3 regions of the Streptomyces sp. NPDC002730 genome follow, and region 1 is predicted to be linked to each of the others. Evidence: riboswitches for the same ligand, from Rfam matches in the RefSeq annotation. Region 1 holds a riboswitch; each other region holds the start of a gene.
The links. A riboswitch is a leader RNA that binds a small molecule or an ion and turns the genes downstream of it on or off. The one in region 1 is predicted to bind cyclic di-AMP.
Positions count from the first base shown of each region.

Region 2: it holds a riboswitch for cyclic di-AMP, as region 1 does, so the genes downstream of both, ACFYXH_RS21135 (transglycosylase SLT domain-containing protein) here and ACFYXH_RS01620 (NlpC/P60 family protein) in region 1, are expected to answer to the same signal.
Region 3: it holds a riboswitch for cyclic di-AMP, as region 1 does, so the genes downstream of both, ACFYXH_RS16170 (M23 family metallopeptidase) here and ACFYXH_RS01620 (NlpC/P60 family protein) in region 1, are expected to answer to the same signal.

Region 1 covers NZ_JBIAQG010000001.1:314,144-319,980, reverse strand. Annotated here, with positions in the region: gene ACFYXH_RS01630 (peptidoglycan DD-metalloendopeptidase family protein) at 1-408, shown strand, start outside; gene pcrA (DNA helicase PcrA) at 485-2,926, opposite strand; cyclic di-AMP (ydaO/yuaA leader) riboswitch at 3,237-3,402, shown strand; gene ACFYXH_RS01620 (NlpC/P60 family protein) at 3,404-4,597, shown strand; gene ACFYXH_RS01615 (hypothetical protein) at 4,744-5,097, opposite strand; gene ACFYXH_RS01610 (NlpC/P60 family protein) at 5,431-5,837, shown strand, end outside.
Region 2 covers NZ_JBIAQG010000008.1:83,645-89,481, forward strand. Annotated here, with positions in the region: gene ACFYXH_RS21120 (DUF6084 family protein) at 1-454, shown strand, start outside; gene ACFYXH_RS21125 (hypothetical protein) at 451-1,890, shown strand; gene ACFYXH_RS21130 (hydrogenase maturation protease) at 1,887-2,435, shown strand; gene ACFYXH_RS21135 (transglycosylase SLT domain-containing protein) at 2,584-3,390, opposite strand; cyclic di-AMP (ydaO/yuaA leader) riboswitch at 3,395-3,583, opposite strand; gene hypA (hydrogenase maturation nickel metallochaperone HypA) at 4,236-4,631, shown strand; gene hypB (hydrogenase nickel incorporation protein HypB) at 4,635-5,399, shown strand; gene hypF (carbamoyltransferase HypF) at 5,396-5,837, shown strand, end outside.
Region 3 covers NZ_JBIAQG010000005.1:524,819-530,655, forward strand. Annotated here, with positions in the region: gene ACFYXH_RS16150 (RNA polymerase sigma factor) at 1-805, shown strand, start outside; gene ACFYXH_RS16155 (hypothetical protein) at 1,136-2,386, shown strand; tRNA gene ACFYXH_RS16160 (tRNA-Met) at 2,574-2,647, shown strand; gene ACFYXH_RS16165 (PP2C family protein-serine/threonine phosphatase) at 2,792-4,009, shown strand; cyclic di-AMP (ydaO/yuaA leader) riboswitch at 4,225-4,380, shown strand; gene ACFYXH_RS16170 (M23 family metallopeptidase) at 4,392-5,462, shown strand; gene ACFYXH_RS16175 (aldo/keto reductase) at 5,560-5,837, shown strand, end outside.

The sequences.
Region 1 (5,837 bases):
GAGGCCATGCGCCCCAAGTTCGTACTGCCGGTGAAACAGCAGGGCCTGAGCGCGTACTACGGCCAGGCCGGCGTCAACTGGATGTCCGTGCACACCGGCATCGACTTCCCGGTGTCGTACGGCACCGAGGTGATGGCCGCGACCGACGGGACCGTCCGTACGCAGTGGAACAGCGCCTACGGCAACATGGCCATCGTGACCGCGCCCGACGGCACCGAGACCTGGTACTGCCACCTCAGCAGCACCAAGATCCGCTCCGGTTCGATCAAGGCCGGTGACGTCATCGCGTACTCGGGCAACTCCGGCAACTCCACCGGACCGCACCTCCACTTCGAGGTCCGGCCAGGCGGCGGCTCGGCGATCGACCCGCTGCCGTGGCTTCGCAGCCACGGCCTCGACCCGACGTAACGACCAAGCGGCGTAACGACAACCCGCCGCAGCGACGACCCGCCGAAGCGACGTAACGACGAAGCGACGAAGCCCGCTACAGCTTCTCGACCGGCGCGTACCGCAGCAGCAGCCGCTTCGGCTTGGTGTCCCCGAAATCGATCGTCGCCTGTGCGTCCGCCCCCGACCCCGTCACCTCCACCACGGTCCCCAGACCGAACTGGTCGTGCGTGACCCTGTCGCCGACGACCAGCGCGATCACCGGCTTGTCGCTCGTACGCCGCGTGGCGAATCCCGAAGCACCACCGCCCGACCGTGAGCGCGACGACGACAGCGACGAGGCGATGCCGGACGTCGGACCGGCGGGCGCGGCCATCGGGCCCGTCCGCTTCCACTCCAGGTGGCGGCCCGGGATCTCCTCCAGGAACCGCGACGGCGGGTTGTACGAGGGCTGACCCCACGCACTGCGCATCGACGACCGCGTCAGATAGAGGCGCTCGCGGGCGCGCGTGATGCCGACGTACGCCAGCCGCCGCTCCTCCTCCAGCTCCTTCGCCTGGCCGAGGGCACGCATATGCGGGAAGACGCCGTCCTCCATGCCGGTCAGGAACACCACAGGGAATTCCAGGCCCTTGGCGGTGTGCAGCGTCATCAGCGTGATGACACCGGATCCATCCTCGTCCTCGTCCGGGATCTGGTCGGAGTCGGCGACGAGCGCCACCTTCTCCAAGAACTCTGCGAGCGTGCCCGCACCGTCCTCCTCGCCGCGCTCCTGCTCGAACTCGAGCGCCACGGCGGCCAGTTCCTGAAGGTTCTCGATACGGGTCTCGTCCTGCGGGTCGGTGGATGCCTGCAGCTCGGCGAGATATCCGGTCCGCTCGAGGACGGCCTCCAGCACCACCGCCGGACCCGCGCCCGAGTCGACGACCGTACGCAGCTCCTCCATGAGCACGTTGAAGCGCTTCACGGCGTTGGCGGAGCGGGCCGCCATGCCGTACGCCTCGTCCACACGGCGCAGCGCCTGCGGGAAAGTGATCTTCTCGCGCAGCGCGAGCGCGTCGATCATCGCCTCCGCGCGGTCGCCGATACCCCGCTTGGGGACGTTGAGGATCCGGCGCAGCGGGACATTGTCCTCGGGGTTGGCGAGGACCCGCAGATACGCGAGGACGTCCCGGACCTCCTTGCGCTCGTAGAAGCGCACTCCGCCGACGACCTTGTACGGCAGCCCGACCCGGATGAAGATCTCTTCGAAGACACGGGACTGGGCGTTCGTACGGTAGAAGACGGCGACGTCGCCGGCCTTCGCGTCGCCCGCGTCCGTCAGCCGGTCGATCTCGTCGGCAACGAACTGCGCCTCGTCGTGCTCGGTGTCCGCGACATAGCCCGTGATCTGCGCGCCGGCGCCGGCGTTGGTCCAGAGGTTCTTGGGCCGGCGGCTTTCGTTCCGCTCGATGACGGCGTTGGCGGCGGAGAGGATCGTCTGCGTCGAGCGGTAGTTCTGCTCGAGCAGGATCGTCGTCGCGTCCGGGTAGTCCTCCTCGAACTGGAGGATGTTACGGATGGTCGCGCCGCGGAAGGCGTAGATCGACTGGTCGGCGTCGCCGACCACGCAGAGCTCGGCCGGAGGCAGGTCCTCGTAGCCCGTCCCCACCAGCTCGCGTACGAGCGTGTACTGAGCGTGGTTGGTGTCCTGGTACTCGTCCACCAGGACGTGCCGGAAGCGCCGCTGGTAGTGCTCGGCGACGTCCGGGAAGGCCTGGAGGAGGTGGACGGTGGTCATGATGATGTCGTCGAAGTCCAGGGCATTGGCCTCGCGCAGCCTCGCCTGGTACATGCGGTAGGCCTCGGCGAGCGTCTTCTCGAAACCGTCGACGGCCTGGTCGGCGAAGGTCTCCTCGTCGATCAGCTCGTTCTTCAGATTCGAGATCTTCGCGCTGAAGGACTTCGGCGGGAACTTCTTGGGGTCGAGGTCCAGATCGCGGCAGACCAGTGCCATCAGTCGCTTGGAGTCGGCGGCGTCGTAGATCGAGAACGACGAGGTGAAGCCGAGCTTCTTGGACTCCCGGCGCAGGATGCGGACGCACGCGCTGTGGAAGGTCATGACCCACATGGCGTTTGCGCGCGGCCCGACGAGCTGCTCGACGCGGTCCTTCATCTCGCCGGCGGCCTTGTTGGTGAAGGTGATCGCCAGTATCTGGCCGGGGTGCACGCTGCGGGTCCCCAGCAGATGCGCGATCCGGTGGGTCAGCACCCGGGTCTTGCCGGACCCGGCGCCGGCCACGATGAGCAGCGGCGACCCGGTGTGCACAACGGCGGCACGCTGCTGCTCGTTCAGCCCCTCGAGCAGGGCGGCGGGGTCCACGACGGTGCGCGGGGCGCCGTCGCGGTAGTACGGGTCCCTGGCCGGAGGCACGTCAAATGCACCCTGGAAGAGATCGTCCGGGATCTCCTCCGGGGCCGAGTCCTCGGGCGGTGGCGGGTGCTGCTCCGCGCTGGGCTGGAGGTCCGCCAGGAAGCTGTCGTCAAAGAGGCTGCTCATCGCTCTACGAGTCTAGGCCGCCGCACTGACAGCCCGCGGCCGCATTGCGATACGACTCCGAGAGCGGCTCCGGCACGACTCGGGCAGCGACTCGGGTGACGAGACCGACGACGAGCCCGACGACGCTACGCGATCAGGCCGCTCCGCTGCGCTGTCACGCGGCACCGGCCCGTGAGCGACTCCTCACTCAGCCGCGAAGGTCACGAAAATGTATCGGACATATCGAACATCAACCTTCACAGCAACCACACGAGTTGGCTAGCGTGCTCGATCAGGCGGCCCGTACCCCCCTGGCGACTCGCGCCGAATCGGGCGGCCTGCGCCGAATTCGAGCTCTCTTCACGGGAGTTCGGAGCCGGGGACCCACCATGCACAACCTGGGGTGAATCGGACCGTTCCCCCCTCGGTCCGTAGGGCGACCTTCCGTTCCGCCCGAACCCGACAGCTAACCCGGTAGGCGGTCCACGGAAGAAGGAGATGCCGGCCTTGGCGTCGCATCGCAAACCGCGTACCCGTACCGGAATTGCCGGAATGGCAGGACTACGCACCAACTCCCCCGCCGTCGGGTTCACGACGGCTGCCCTCGCCTCCGTCACCCTGCTGTCCACGCAGAGCGCCAACGCCGCGCCCACCGAGCCGAAGCCCTCCGTCGAAGAGGTGCAGAAGAAGGTCGACGACCTGTACCGGCAGGCCGGCACCGCGACCGAGAAGTACAACAAGGCCAAGGAATCCACCGACGAGAAGCGGCGCGAGGTCGACCAGCTGCTCGACGACGCCGCGAAGCGCACGGACAAGCTGAACGAGTCCCGGCGCACGCTCGGCAACTACGCGGCCGCGCAGTACCGCACGGGCGCGGTCACCCCGACCGCCGCCCTGCTGCTCGCGGACAGCCCGCAGGCGTACTTCGACCAGACACAGCTGATGGACCGGATGACCGACCGTCAGCGCACCGTCATCGACGACTACGAGACCCAGCGGGCCGCAGCCGCCAAGCAACGCGCGGAGGCGACGAAGAGCCTCGAGTCGCTCACGGACTCCCAGAAGGCGCTGCGCACCAGCAAGCAGGAAGTCCAGGCGAAGCTGAGCGAGGCGCGTTCGCTGCTGTCGAAGCTGACCGCCGAGGAGAAGGCGCGGCTCGCGGCGATCGAGCGCGAGAAGGAGGAAGTGGCGCGCCGCAAGGCCGAGGCCAAGGCCAAGGAGGAGGCGAAGGCCCGGGCCGACGCGGAGGCGGAGCGCAAGCGCCGGGAGCAGGCGCAGCAGCCGGGCGGCGACACCAGCACAGGTACGGGTACAGGCACCGGCTCCAGCGGTGGTGCGTACGCGGCCAAGGCCGACAAGGTCCTCTCGTTCGCCCGCTCGCAGATGGGCAAGCCGTACGTCTGGGGCGCCACGGGGCCGAGCTCGTACGACTGCTCGGGACTGACCCAGGCCGCCTGGAAGGCGGCCGGCGTGGATCTGCCGCGCACCACCTGGGACCAGGTGAAGGTCGGCAAGCGGATCGCGACACAGGATCTGCTCCCGGGCGACCTGGTCTTCTTCTACGACGACATCAGCCACGTCGGCATCTACATCGGCGACGGCAAGATGATCCACGCGCCCAAGCCCGGCGCGAACGTCCGCGAGGAGTCGATCTACTACATGCCGATCTACGGCAGCGTGCGTCCGGCATAGCGGAACAACTGGCACAGCGAACAAGGGGAACGCCCGGACCCGACCGCGCCCGGGCGTTCCCAGCACGGAAGGCCACGTACGGAAGACCACGTACGGAAGACGTGCCACGTACGGAGAACGCCGCTCTCACATCGGGAGCGGCGTTCTCACGTCCAGAGCGTGGCGATGAAGATGTTCGCGACCGTCAGTCCGCCCACCGCCCCGAACAGCGCCTTCTCCACCTTCTCCTCGTCCCGCTTCACATACACCAGGCCCAGGATCACGATCAGCACCGCCAGCTTGATGCCGATCTTGAGGTTGTTCACCGCCTGGTCGTCCGCCTGGTTGAGGCCCACCAGCGCCACGCCCGTGACCAGCATCGTCAGCGCGCCGTGCAGCATCGCCGGAATGAAGCGTGCCTCTCCCGCGCCCATCGCCTTCATCTGAGTGAGGAAGCCGCCGAGCAGCGACGCGATGCCGATGATGTGCAGGGCGACGAAGACATTGATGAGTACGTCCATGAGGCGGAGCCTAGCCGCCCCCATACCACCGCTCTCCGGGCAGGTGGGCCTCGTTCGCCTCATCGGTCACTCCGGTACGGAATTGCGGTCCGGCACCATGGGCAGGGCTCTCACAAGGCGCACCCTCATGTCCACCTTTGGCCAACATCGGTCCTTACGCCTCTTTCCCGTGACCCCCAGGTTTAGCGTCCTCCCTCAGGTGACCGACTCCCCACCGCCGCCGAGTTCCCGGGCGGCCGTCAGTCACCACCGCCGAGAGATCCGGCGGCGGGCCGCTCCCCCTGTGCGGTCCGCCGTCGGACTCCGACTCGGACCGGCAGGGAACGGAAGGACGTGGACGCCCTCGTGGCAGCGCACCGGAAACCCAAGCAGCATCCGCTCACCGGGCCCGCCGCCCGTACCGCCGCCACTCTCGCGCTCGCCGGCGCAGCGACCGCCACCGCATTCGAAGGCGCCGGGCACGCCGAGCCCCGCCTCAGCCCCGCACAGATCAAGGCCAAGGTCGACAAGCTGTACCAGGAGGCGGAGGCCGCCACCGAGAAGTACAACGAGGCCAAGGAGCAGACCGCCAGAGCGCGCGAGTCACTGGACTCGCTGCGCGACGAGGCCGGGCGCCGGACCCAGCGGCTCAACACCTCACGGAACGCGCTCGGTTCGATCGCCACCGCCCAGTACCGCGCCGGCGGTATCGACCCCGGCCTGCAGCTCGCGCTCACTTCCGACCCCGACCAGTATCTGGA
Region 2 (5,837 bases), on a different contig from region 1:
CCAGGTCTCGCACATGGTTCCCAGCTTCACGGGAGAGACGGAAACCGACCTCGCCGTCCCCTGCACGTACGACATGGACGTCGCCGCCACCCGGTATTTCAACGCCCTCGAGGCGGGCGAGGTGCCGCTGCTCATGCTGTTCTCGGGAACGGCATTCACCGGAGCAGGCGGCTTCCGCGTCGAGCCCGTGCCGTGGGATCGGGAGGCGGCCTTCCGGATGCCGGTAAAGGTGTGGCAGGAGATGGTCGAGCAGCACTTCCCCGGCTGCGGCTGGATCCGGCTGCCGCGCGACACCATGGACGCGCTGCTCGCCTTCCGTTCGCGGCGGGCACATCCCTCCTGGGAGGCGGCCGTCCGGGCCCTGCTGGCCGAGGCCGGCACGCCGGACCCCCAGCCGGTCCACGCCCTGGACCGAGCGCTGCTGCCACGCGCTACCGGAAGGACGGCACGTTGACGACAACTGCCTTCGCACCGGCGACGGAAGCCCGGTTCGCCGTCGCCCGACAGGTGGCCGACGCGGTGCTCTTCGAGGGCTATGTGCTCTACCCGTACCGTGCTTCGGCGGCCAAGAACCGGCTGCGCTGGCAGTTCGGAGTGCTCGTGCCGCCCGCCTGGGGTTCCGAGTGCGAGGAGCACGACTTCCAGCACACGGAATGTCTGATGGAACCGAAGGCGGGCGCGACGCTGGCGGTCGAGGTGCGTTTCCTGCACGCCCGGCGCAGGACCGTGCAACAGGCCCGGCAGGACGGCGGGTTCGAGACGGTGCCCGAACTCCAACTCGAGGACCGCGTCCTGGTGCCCTGGGACGAGGGCGTCGAGGAGCGTGTCGAGGTGCTCGCAGACGTGGCGGAGCTGGCAGGAGACGGTGTCACCGTTCCCTTCACCCGCCCTGCCCGCGAAGAGACCGAGCCCGTCCTGGACGCGACCGGCCGGACGGTGGGCCGGCTGATTCGCCGATGCGAGGAGATCAGTGGCGCCGTGCGGCTGTCCGCACGTGACCTCGACGGTCCCTACCGGGTGATGCGTCTGACCGCTGTCGTGGAGAACACCAGCAGCTGGAGCCCGCCTGACGGCACGGCCGACCGTGACGCGGCGCTGCCCCGCTCGCTGGTGGCCGCACATCTGCTGATGGGCCTCAGCGCCGGGTCGTTCCTGTCGATGACGGATCCGCCCGAGTGGGCCAAGGGCGCGATTGCGTCCTGCCGCAACCTGCACACCTGGCCGGTCCTCGCCGGCGAACCCGGCCGCGCGGACCTGGTGCTGTCTTCCCCGATCATCCTGGAGGACCACCCCGCCATCGCCCCGGAGAGCCCAGGGGCGCTCTACGACGCCACCGAGATCGACGAGATTCTCGCGCTGCGCACCGCAGCCCTCACCGACGAGGAGAAGCGCGAGGCTCGTGGCACCGACGAGCGGGCCGGCGCGGTGATCGACCTGGCCGACTCGATGCCCCCTGAAGTCCTTGAGCGCCTGCACGGTGCGGTGCGTGCGCTACGGGAGGTGACCGGCCCCGACGCGTCGGACGCACCCCCGCCGCCCGCCTGTCGCGGGTTTACCGACGAATACGGCGTGGAGGCGCCGGGCACCCCGTGGTGGGACCCGGCGAGCGACTCCGGCTTCGACCCGGCCCGCGACCGGGTCGTCGTGGACGGCCGGTCGCTGGGGGCCGGGAGCCGCGTGCTGCTGCGCCCGGGCCTGCGGCGCACCGACGCACAGGACCTGTTCCTGCACGGCCGCAGCGCCAGGGTCGAGGCGGTGCTGCACGACGTGGACGGGGCAGTGCATCTGGCAGTGACCGTCGAGGGCGATCCAGGAGCCGACATCCGCCGCGAGCAGGGCCGCTTCCTGTACTTCCAGCCCGACGAGGTCGCCCCCCTGGAGGACGCATGACACGTCCTGAGCGGAACAGCGACCGGATTCTGGTCGCCGGGGTCGGAAACATCTTCCTCGGCGACGACGGCTTCGGCGTCGAGACCGTGCGCAGGCTGGCCGCGGAACAGCTGCCGGAGCACGCCGAGGTCGTGGACATCGGCGTACGGGGCGTACACCTGGCGTATCAGCTTCTCGACGGCTACGACACGCTCGTCCTGGTCGATGCCACGGCGCGCGGCGGCGAACCCGGCACGGTGTATCTGATCGAAGCCGACGGCGCGAACGGCATCGAGCCCCGGAACGCGCTGCTGGACGGTCACCGGATGTCCCCCGACGCGGTCCTGGCTCTCCTGGAGACCCTCTGCGCCGGCACCGGCGCGCGGCCCCCGCGGCGCATCCTGGTAGTGGGATGCGAACCCGCCGGGGTGGAGGAAGGCATCGGTCTCAGTCCGGCCGTGGCCGCCGCGGTGCCGGAGGCCGTACGGCTGATCATGGGCTTGCTGCGGGACGGCGAGCAGGAATCGTCCGCGCCACCGGTTGCGGTCGGCGAGGCTGCGAAGTGAGGAGAAGAGCATGAAGAAGACGATCATCGGTGGCGCGGCCGCCGCTACTGCCGCGACTGCGCTGGCCGCCGTCGTCAGGCTGGCCCTGCCGGACCTCATGCGCTATCTGCGCATCCGCAGGATGTGACGCGACTGAGGTGACCGGGCCTCAGTAGGCGCCGTTCACATTGTCGATCGAGCCGTACCTCGCGGCGGCGTAGTTGCACGCGGCGGTGATGTTGGCGACCGGGTCGTAGCTGTTCATCGACGTGCCGGGCACGTGATAGGCACGGAACGTCGGGTCGATGACCTGGAGGAGCCCCTTGGACGGGGTTCCCTTCACGGCGTTGGAGTCCCAGTTGTTGATGGCCAGCGGGTTGCCCGAGGACTCGCGCATGATGTTCCGGTGGATGCCGTTGTACGAGCCGGGGATGCCGTGCTTGGCCATGACGTCGAGCGACTCCCTGATCCAGCCGTCGAGGTTGTTCGAATAGGTCGCGGGCTTCGCGGCGGTGGCGGCGCTATTGGTGGCCAGCGTGCTCCTCTGCGCGGAGCGGCTGGCCCGATCCTCCGGAGAAGACGTGTTGGGGGTCACCTTGGCCTTTTTGCCGACCGACAGCTTGAGACCCGCGTGAATCAGCGAAGGGTTGCTACCGATTGCCCGCCGGTTGTCCTTGTACAGCCGCATCCAGCCGCCGCTCAGGGAGTGCGCCCGTGCGATCTTGGAGAGGGAGTCGCCCACAACGACGGAATAGGTGGTGGGCAGGGCCTTCTTCACAGCGACGGGCGTGGTGCCCGCGACGGCCGGCGCCACAGCCTTTTCAGCTGTGAAGGGATGCGCCGTCGGCTGCGCCGCGCCGGCAGTGGTCGCGCCGATCACCGGCAGGACGAGTGCGGCACCTCCCGCGCCCGCAGCGGCGAAACCCCGAGTGATCGGGCTGGACTTGGGACGGCGATGCTTACCCTTTGCGGGCATGGCGAGTTCCTCTCCGTCGCCTGCGAGGTCAGCTGTCGGGTTCGGGCTGGAGATGCCCGGCCGCAGTGGGAATGCGACTTCACCCCGAGCCGTTCCGGATTCCGGATCGGCGGCTTACCTGGGTTCCCCGCTCCTGCCGTACGTAAGTGGGTGGGTTTTACCGGACGGCGGCAGGATTCGGCGTTCCGTCCGGATTGCGGTGACCGTAAGCGAAAAGGGCTGGATGGAACAAGCCCTGAATTCACCACTGCAATCCATGCGGCGGATTCTGCGGCGGAAAATCCCGTGATCCACCGAGGGCGGGAAACTCAACTTTCTTTCTGGGACACGGGACTGAGCCAGGCCGGCGCCCTTCGCGCAGCGTCACGGACGTGACCCATATCACGGGCTTCGATGTGGGACCGGTCTGCCCCGCGGCGCCGCGAAAATGCATGACAAGTCGCGCGATTTCCCGCAAAATGGATGTCGGGAGCAATGTCGAGCAAACGCCCATTCCGGACACTTCGAAGCGGGATCGCGCTCCCGGAGTGCGTATTCAATCCCTACATTCGACCTATGCGTGCATTAGTGCCCTATAGATACGTTCTGTCCGTTTAGGTGGTAATCGGGGCCGCCCTTCCGGCCGGGCTGTTCTGTGGCGACGTGCACCCCGAGACCGGTACGGCTTCCGCCGCTGCCCCGAACGGTGTACGCGGCCGGGTGGCGTCGGCGTGCCGGGCTCCCGGCCGCCGTATCCCGGCCTGTAATGGTGCCGAACGGCCCCAGCGCTCAGCTTGCGCGGGCGGGCGACGCCCACCGGGCCCAGAGCGTTCGACGGCGGTCGGCCAGTGCCAGGACGGAGAGCGATGCACGAGATGTCCATCGCGTTGGCTGTCGTCGGCCAGGTGGAGCAGGCGGCGGCCGAAGCAGGCGGTGTCACCGCGGTGACGTCCGTACGGCTCCAGGTCGGCGAGTTGGCCGGAGTGGTCCCCGACGCTCTCTCCTTCTGCTTCGAACTGGCCTGTGCCGGGACCGTTCTGGAAGGTGCCGAGTTGGTCGCGGAGTCCGTGCCCGGTCGTGCCCGCTGCGAACCGTGCGCGGATGAATGGGCGGTCGGAATGCCGCCGCAATTGTGCTGTCCGATGTGCGGAGAGGCGACCGCCGAGCTGCTCTCGGGCCGCGAACTGCAGATCGTCAGCGTGCACTGGGAGGACGGCCAGGAGCACGAACGGGCCCGTGAACCCATTTTCGAGGAGTGCTGAAGCATGTGCCGTGTGGTCGATCTGCAACAGGCGGTCCTCGCCAAGAACGATGCGACCGCGCACACGCTGCGCGCCGAACTTGCCGCACGCGGCACCACGATCGTCAATCTGCTGTCCAGCCCCGGCAGTGGGAAGACCGCGCTGCTGGAGGGCGAGCTGCTGCTGGCACGGGAGCGGGGAGTACGGGTCGCGGCCCTGACCGCCGACCTCGCCACCGAGAACGACGCTGTGCGCCTGGCTCGTTCAGGAGTCCCGGTCAAGCAGGTGCTGACCGACGGTCTGTGCCATCTGGAGGCCGGGATGCTGAGCCGGCACCTGGACGGATGGCTGTCCGAGGACACCCGGCTGCTGTTCGTGGAGAACGTCGGCAACCTGGTCTGTCCGGCCTCGTACGACCTCGGTGAGTCCTTGCGGGTCGTGCTCGCCTCCGTGACGGAGGGGGAGGACAAGCCGCTGAAGTACCCCACCGCCTTCGGTCTGGCGCACCTGGTGGTGGTGACCAAGACCGACATCGCAGAGGCGGTCGAGTTCGACGAGGCGGCGTTCCGGGCGAACGTCGCGCAGGTCAACCCGGGGGTGGAAGTGCTGCTGACCTCCGCGCGTCGGGGCGACGGCGTCGGCGCGTTGCTGGACCGGGCGACGGCGGCAGCGGACGGCGGGCCGGTCCACGCGCCCGTCATGGCCGGTCAGGAGCATCTTCATCACCACGAACACGGTACGCATACCCATACGGCGGCCTCCGGCGCCATGGCGCAGTCCGGCTCGTGAGCGGTCCGCAGTCGGCTGCCGCCGTCGCGGAGGAGGCGGTGCAGCGCAGGCGGGTCACCGTCCGGGGCGTGGTTCAAGGCGTCGGGTTCCGGCCGTTCCTGTACACACTCGCCACCGGGCTCGACCTGGTCGGCCATGTGACCAACACCGGTGAGGGCGTTGTCGCGGAAGTCGAAGGGCCACCCGCTGACGTCGCTCTCTTCTGTGCCCGCATCTCCGCGGACGCGCCGCCTCTCGCGCGGGTGGAGTCCGTCGACCATCAGGAGGTCCCCACCACCGGGGGTGACGGGTTCACCATCGCCGCATCCACCACGGGCGGACCCGCGCGCACCCTGGTGTCGCCGGACATGGCGACTTGCGCCGCCTGCCTCGCGGAACTGGCCGATCCGGCCGACCGGCGTCACCGCCACCCCTTCATCACCTGTACGCACTGCGGCC
Region 3 (5,837 bases), on a different contig from region 1:
TGCGCATCTTGTGCCGGAGGCGACCATGGCGCAGCGCATCAGTCGGGCCAAGCAGAAGGTCAAGGGAGTGCCGTTCCGGCAGCCGGGGCCCGAGGACCGCGATCAGCGGCTCGCGGCCGTGCTGCAGGTGCTCTACCTGATCTTCAACGAGGGATATACGGCGACTTCCGGCAGCGATCTGCACCGCGCCGATCTCGCCGCCGAAGCGATCCGGCTGACCCGGGCCGTACGCCGGCTCCTGCCGCAGGAGGGGGCGGTGACCGGGCTGCTCGCGCTGATGCTGCTCACCGACGCGCGCAGCGCGGCCCGCACCGGACCGCACGGCGAACTGGTTCCGCTCGACGAGCAGGATCGCGGCCGTTGGGACGGGAAGGCGATCGCCGAGGGCAGCGCGCTGGTGGAGGAGGCCCTGTCCGAGGGGCCGGCCGGGGCCTACCAGCTGCAGGCGGCGATCGCGGCGCTGCACGACGAGGCGGCTCGTGCCGAGGACACCGACTGGCCGCAGATCCTCGCTCTGTACGACATCCTCGTACGCCGCGCCCCCGAGCCGATGGCCGAGCTCGGCCGTGCCGTGGCCGTCGCCATGGTGCACGGCCCCGAGGCCGGGCTCGCCGAAGTCGCCGAGCTGGAGGACCGGTTGGCGGGGCACCACCGGCTCGACGCCGTACGGGCACACCTGCTGGAGAAGGCCGGGGATGCCGAAGGCGCCCGGGCCGCCTACCGGTTGGCGGCACAGCGCACGCTCAGCGTCCCGGAGACGCGCTACCTGCAGATGCGGGCCGCGCGGCTGCTGCCCCCTGCGTAGCCGGACCCGACGACTGGAGGCAACTCCCAGGTCAGAGGCGGATTTTCGCCTTCCGGACGCTGTTGCGAAGCGGTGACAGTACGGGGATTGCCCGGCCGATCTTGAGCGGTGAGGATAAGCACATCGCCGCAAGCCGGGACCGCACAGGGCCGGACGGAAGGCGATCTCTCATCCAGCGCGCTCTGCGAGCTCGCCGCTCGTTTCTCTTGTCTCGCTCATCTCGCTTCACCGTCTGTAGCGGCGCTGTGCCGTGCTGCTCCTACGTACGGCCGACTGTCGCCCATCCATCGGCAGTCCGGCCCCTAGTCGATTCCTTGGGGGGAGTCCACCATGTCCGCTCGCTTCGCCTCCGCCGCCGCGCTCACCGTCGCCGCCGCCGTCGGCACCACCCTTGTCCCGTTCAGCGCCCACGCCGCCCCGGTGGCCTCGAGCAAGCCCCTCACCATCGAGCTGGGCACCCCGGCGCCGTCCGGGCCGCTGACCCGCGGCGGGGCGAGCGAGACCTTCACGTTCACCGTGAAGAACTCCGCGGACAAGGCGGTGGACTTCCAGCCGTGGATGATCGGCGACACGGACGGCGCGAGCCCCATCGCGGCCTCGCACATCGTCTTCGACGTGCAGCCGGTGAACGCCCCGGCCACGGACGAGTTCGTCGGGCAGCAGGACGCGGGCGCGCAGGGCATGTTCTACCCGGCCGAGAAGGGCAGGAACGCCGCGTTCTCGGTGCCTGCCAAGGGTGAGCTGAGCTGGAAGGTCTCCGTCGGCCTCGGCAAGAACTACCCCTCCAACAACGGCAATCTGAAGCTCCTGGCCGACGACCTGGCCGAGAACACCCAGCGCCAGAACGACGACACCCTGGTCTTCGAGGCCAGCCCGAAGATCAGCACCGGGCCCGCCTCCATGACGCTCGAGACCGACGAGAACGCTCCCATCAAGCCCGGCACGACGGGCAACGTCGACATCGTCCACCAGCTCAAGGGCGGGGTGACCTTCGACTCCGACCTGAGGACCACCCTGGAGGTCGTCGAGGAGCCCGGCTCCACGGGGAAGATCCCTGAGCTGGTGATCGATGAGCTCGGCGAGGACGGCAGGTACACCAGGGTCAAGAAGTTCGCGGGCGAGGAGAAGTGGCAGCTGGCGGACATCCGCAAGAGCTACGTCATGCACCGCGCCCGCCTTCGCGTGAGCGTCATCGACTTCAAGGGCATCCAGAAGCCGGTCAAGCTCACGCTGCAGGCGACGACCTCGCTCACCGAGGGCAACATCCATCCGTTCCTGGGGGCCCAGGGCAGAATCACGGTCGCCCCCGAGCGCGGCACCGCCCCGAGCGGCAAGCCGACCGCGAACCCGTCCTCGACCGCGTCCGCCTCGCCCTCCCCGACCGCGTCCGCGACGCCGTCCGGCACCCCGTCCGCGTCCGCCACGACCTCGGCGGCGGCCGTCGCGAACGACTCCGTCACCACCACCGGCGCCCTTGCCAGCACCGGATCGTCCAGCTCCACCTGGTACGCGGCGATCACGGCCGCGGTGCTGATCGCGGCCGGCGGCGCGCTCACCGCACTCCGCCTGCGCCGCCGCTGAAACAGCGCGCATTGCCGCTGCGCAGCACCCTCAGCAGTTCCTCGTCCGTCGCGGGACGGCCGGCGGCGAGGGTGCTGCGCAGCGTGGGCCACAGCCATACGGAGAGCCTTCGGAGAGGCTTCGGAGCAGACCGCCTCATAAAATGGATTTGATCTTGCTCCGGATGGCGTAAGGTTGTGTTCACCGACGCGGGGTGGAGCAGCTCGGTAGCTCGCTGGGCTCATAACCCAGAGGTCGCAGGTTCAAATCCTGTCCCCGCTACTGCAGCCAGTGGCCCGGCACTCGATCAGAGTGCCGGGCCACTGTCGTACCCGGCCCCAACCGTCCGTACTCGGCCCCAACCGTCGGCGTCGCCCGGTTGGCCGACGGAGAGTCGCAGCCCGGCGCGGCTACGGCCAACCTGGGATGAGCGCGGTACTTTCCGCAGCCGTGGCTGGACTGGTCAGGAGATCACTGGTGGGGCAGCGAGAGCAGGACGGCGGCGCCAGCGCTCACCGTCTTGTCCTCGCGCTGCCCTCGCTGATGATCATTGCCGGCGTGATCTTCGATCTCCTCACCCCGTCCGAGTACACCGCATCTCCGCTCTTCGCCGCCGCTCCGCTGATCGCCGCGCCGTTCTTCTCCTTTCCCGCCACCTTGCTGACCGGCATCGCCGCCGTCGTCAGTGTGCTGGGTCTGCACGTCTACAACGGGACCCTGACCCTGACCCCGGCGAACACCGAGCTGTTCACCGTGGTCACCGTCGCCGGCCTGGCACTCTTCATCAACCGGGTGGTCCGGCTCAGCGGCAGGCGCCTGGCCTCCGCCCGCGACATCGCCGAGACCGCGCAGCGCGCCGTGCTGCCCACCCCCGCCGACCGGATCGGCGGGCTGCAGATCGCCGCGCGGTACGAGGCGGCGCAGGCGGACGCGTTCATCGGCGGCGACCTCTTCGCCGTGCAGGACACTCCGCACGGTGTGCGGCTGGTCGTGGGCGACGTCCGGGGCAAGGGGATGGGGGCGGTCGAGGCCGTGGCCGTGGTCATCGGGGCGTTCCGGGAGGCCGCCGAGCAGGAGAGATCGATCGAGGGCGTCGCCGGGCGCCTGGAGCGGGCGCTCACGCGCGAGGGGACGAGGCGGGGGAGCCTGGACGTGTTCGAGGGGTTCACCACCGCCGTACTCGCCGAGATTCCGCATGGCGCGGGCGTGGTGCGGGTGGTGAACCGTGGCCATCCGGAGCCGCTGGTGCTGCACGCCGGCGGCGATCTGGACAAGCTGGAGCCGACCGAGCACGCGCTGCCGCTGGGAATGGGTGATCTGGGGATCTTGCCGGACCTGGCGGACGAGTATCCGCTCCCGGCCGGGGCCACGCTGCTCCTCTACACCGACGGGGTGACCGAGGCGCGCGACGCGGACGGTGCCTTCTACAACCCCGTCGAGCGGCTCGGCGGCCGGCTCTTCGCCGGCCCCGAGGATCTGCTGGACGCGATCGTCGACGATGTACGCCTGCATACGGGTGGCGGTCCCAACGACGACATGGCGCTGCTGGCGGTCAGCCGCCCGCTCGACGGGCAGCCGGAGCGCCGCAGGACCGTAGGCGTGATCAAAGGGGAGCAGGAAGACACGGGCCAGTACCGTGTGTAGTCGAAGGACACCCCTCCGCATAACATGTGAAGCACCGTCAGAAGTGCGGTGCGGTCCGGGCATCGATCAAGTCGCCCGACTCCGGCCGCTTGTGTCCCGGTAAGTCCAGGCCAATGTCTTTAATGATTAGTCGGAACAGCTTGGAATCCGGCCCTGGCGTCTATTAACGTTCGATAACGCAGCGCGGTTGTCCCAGCCGTCGCAAGAGACGGCACCGTGCGCACGCGCCGAATCCCGCAAGGGAACCGGGGAACCACCAATTGGGGTGAATCGGGCACCTTTTGCCGCTTTGTTCGCGGTCGAAGCGCTCGTAGGAGACCTTCCTGCTCCGAACCCGTCAGCTAACCCGGTAGGCGAGAAGGAAGGAAAGGAGTACGCCTCCGTGGCGTCCAACAGCCCTGCCCCCGCACCCGAAACCCCCTTTCAATCCGACTTCTTCGGCGACGACGTAGCGGAGCGGGCATGGGAGGAATGGAACCCCACCGAGGACTCCGTTCGTCCGGTGCGCGGTCGGCACCGTGTCATGAAGCAGCGCGGCGGACTCGCCCGCAGCTCCACGGTGCTCGGCGTCGGTGTGATCGCAGCGGTCGGCGCGGGCGGCATGGCCAGCGCGCAGGACAAGCCGCCGGTCTCCATATCGCTGCCGGACCTTCCGGACTCGATCAAGGACAAGCTGCCCGACGCCGCGTCACTGCCGGGTGTGGGCGCCTTCATGTCCGACGGCGCCGACGCGCAGTCGGGGAACGCGAACGCCTCGCCGCTCACGGCGATGACCCTCGCCGCGGACGACGGCACCGAGGCGGACGCGGAGACGGGCGCCGCCGGCGCCGGTGAGGCCCTGCGCGCCCGCATCCTTCAGCAGGCCGATCAGCAGCGGGCCGAGGCGGACGCCGAGGCCAAGTCGGCCGCGGAGAAGCTCGCCGCCGAGAAGGCCGCGGCGGAGGCGAAGCAGCAGCAGACGGCGGCGGAGGCGAAGGCCGAGGCCGCGAAGCAGAAGGCCGAGGCGGCCGCGGAGGCCAAGGCGGAGGCGGAGCGGCTCGCCAAGCTGGCCGCGAACTTCGCGCTGCCCACCTCCGCGTACACGATCACCTCCACCTTCGGCGAGGCCGGCTCCATGTGGTCCTCGGGCTACCACACCGGCCTGGACTTCGCCGCCCCGACGGGCACGCCGGTCAAGGCGGTGCACGGCGGCACCGTCAAGTCGGCGGGCTGGTCAGGCTCGTACGGCTACCGCACGGTCCTGGAGCTCGAGGACGGTACGGAGGTCTGGTACTGCCACCAGTCGTCGATGTCGGTCAGCGTGGGCCAGAAGGTGACGACGGGCGAGACGATCGGCCGCGTGGGCGCGACCGGCAATGTCACGGGCCCGCATCTGCACCTTGAGGTGCACACCCCGGGCGGTTCGGGCATCGACCCGATGGCCTGGCTCCAGGGCAAGGGCCTCACTGTCTGATCGAGCGCCGCAGTGCCCGGCAGTCCTGGCGTGAGCAGTTCACGGCAGTCCTGGCGTAAACGGAATAGCGCGGCCCGGTCTGGCTGTTGATCAAGGTATGACTTCCCTCCGTACCCTTGGCTCGTCAGGCCTGGCCGTCTTTCCGCTCTGCCTCGGCGGCAATGTCTTCGGCTGGACCGCCGACGAGACGCAGTCCTTCGCCGTGCTCGACGCGTACGTGGCCGCCGGCGGCAACTTCATCGACACCGCCGACGTCTACTCCGCATGGGGGCCGGGCAACGAGGGCGGCGAGTCCGAGACCGTCATCGGCAACTGGCTTGCCGCGCGCGGCAACCGTTCCGAGGTCGTCGTCGCCACCAAGGTCGGCGCCCACCC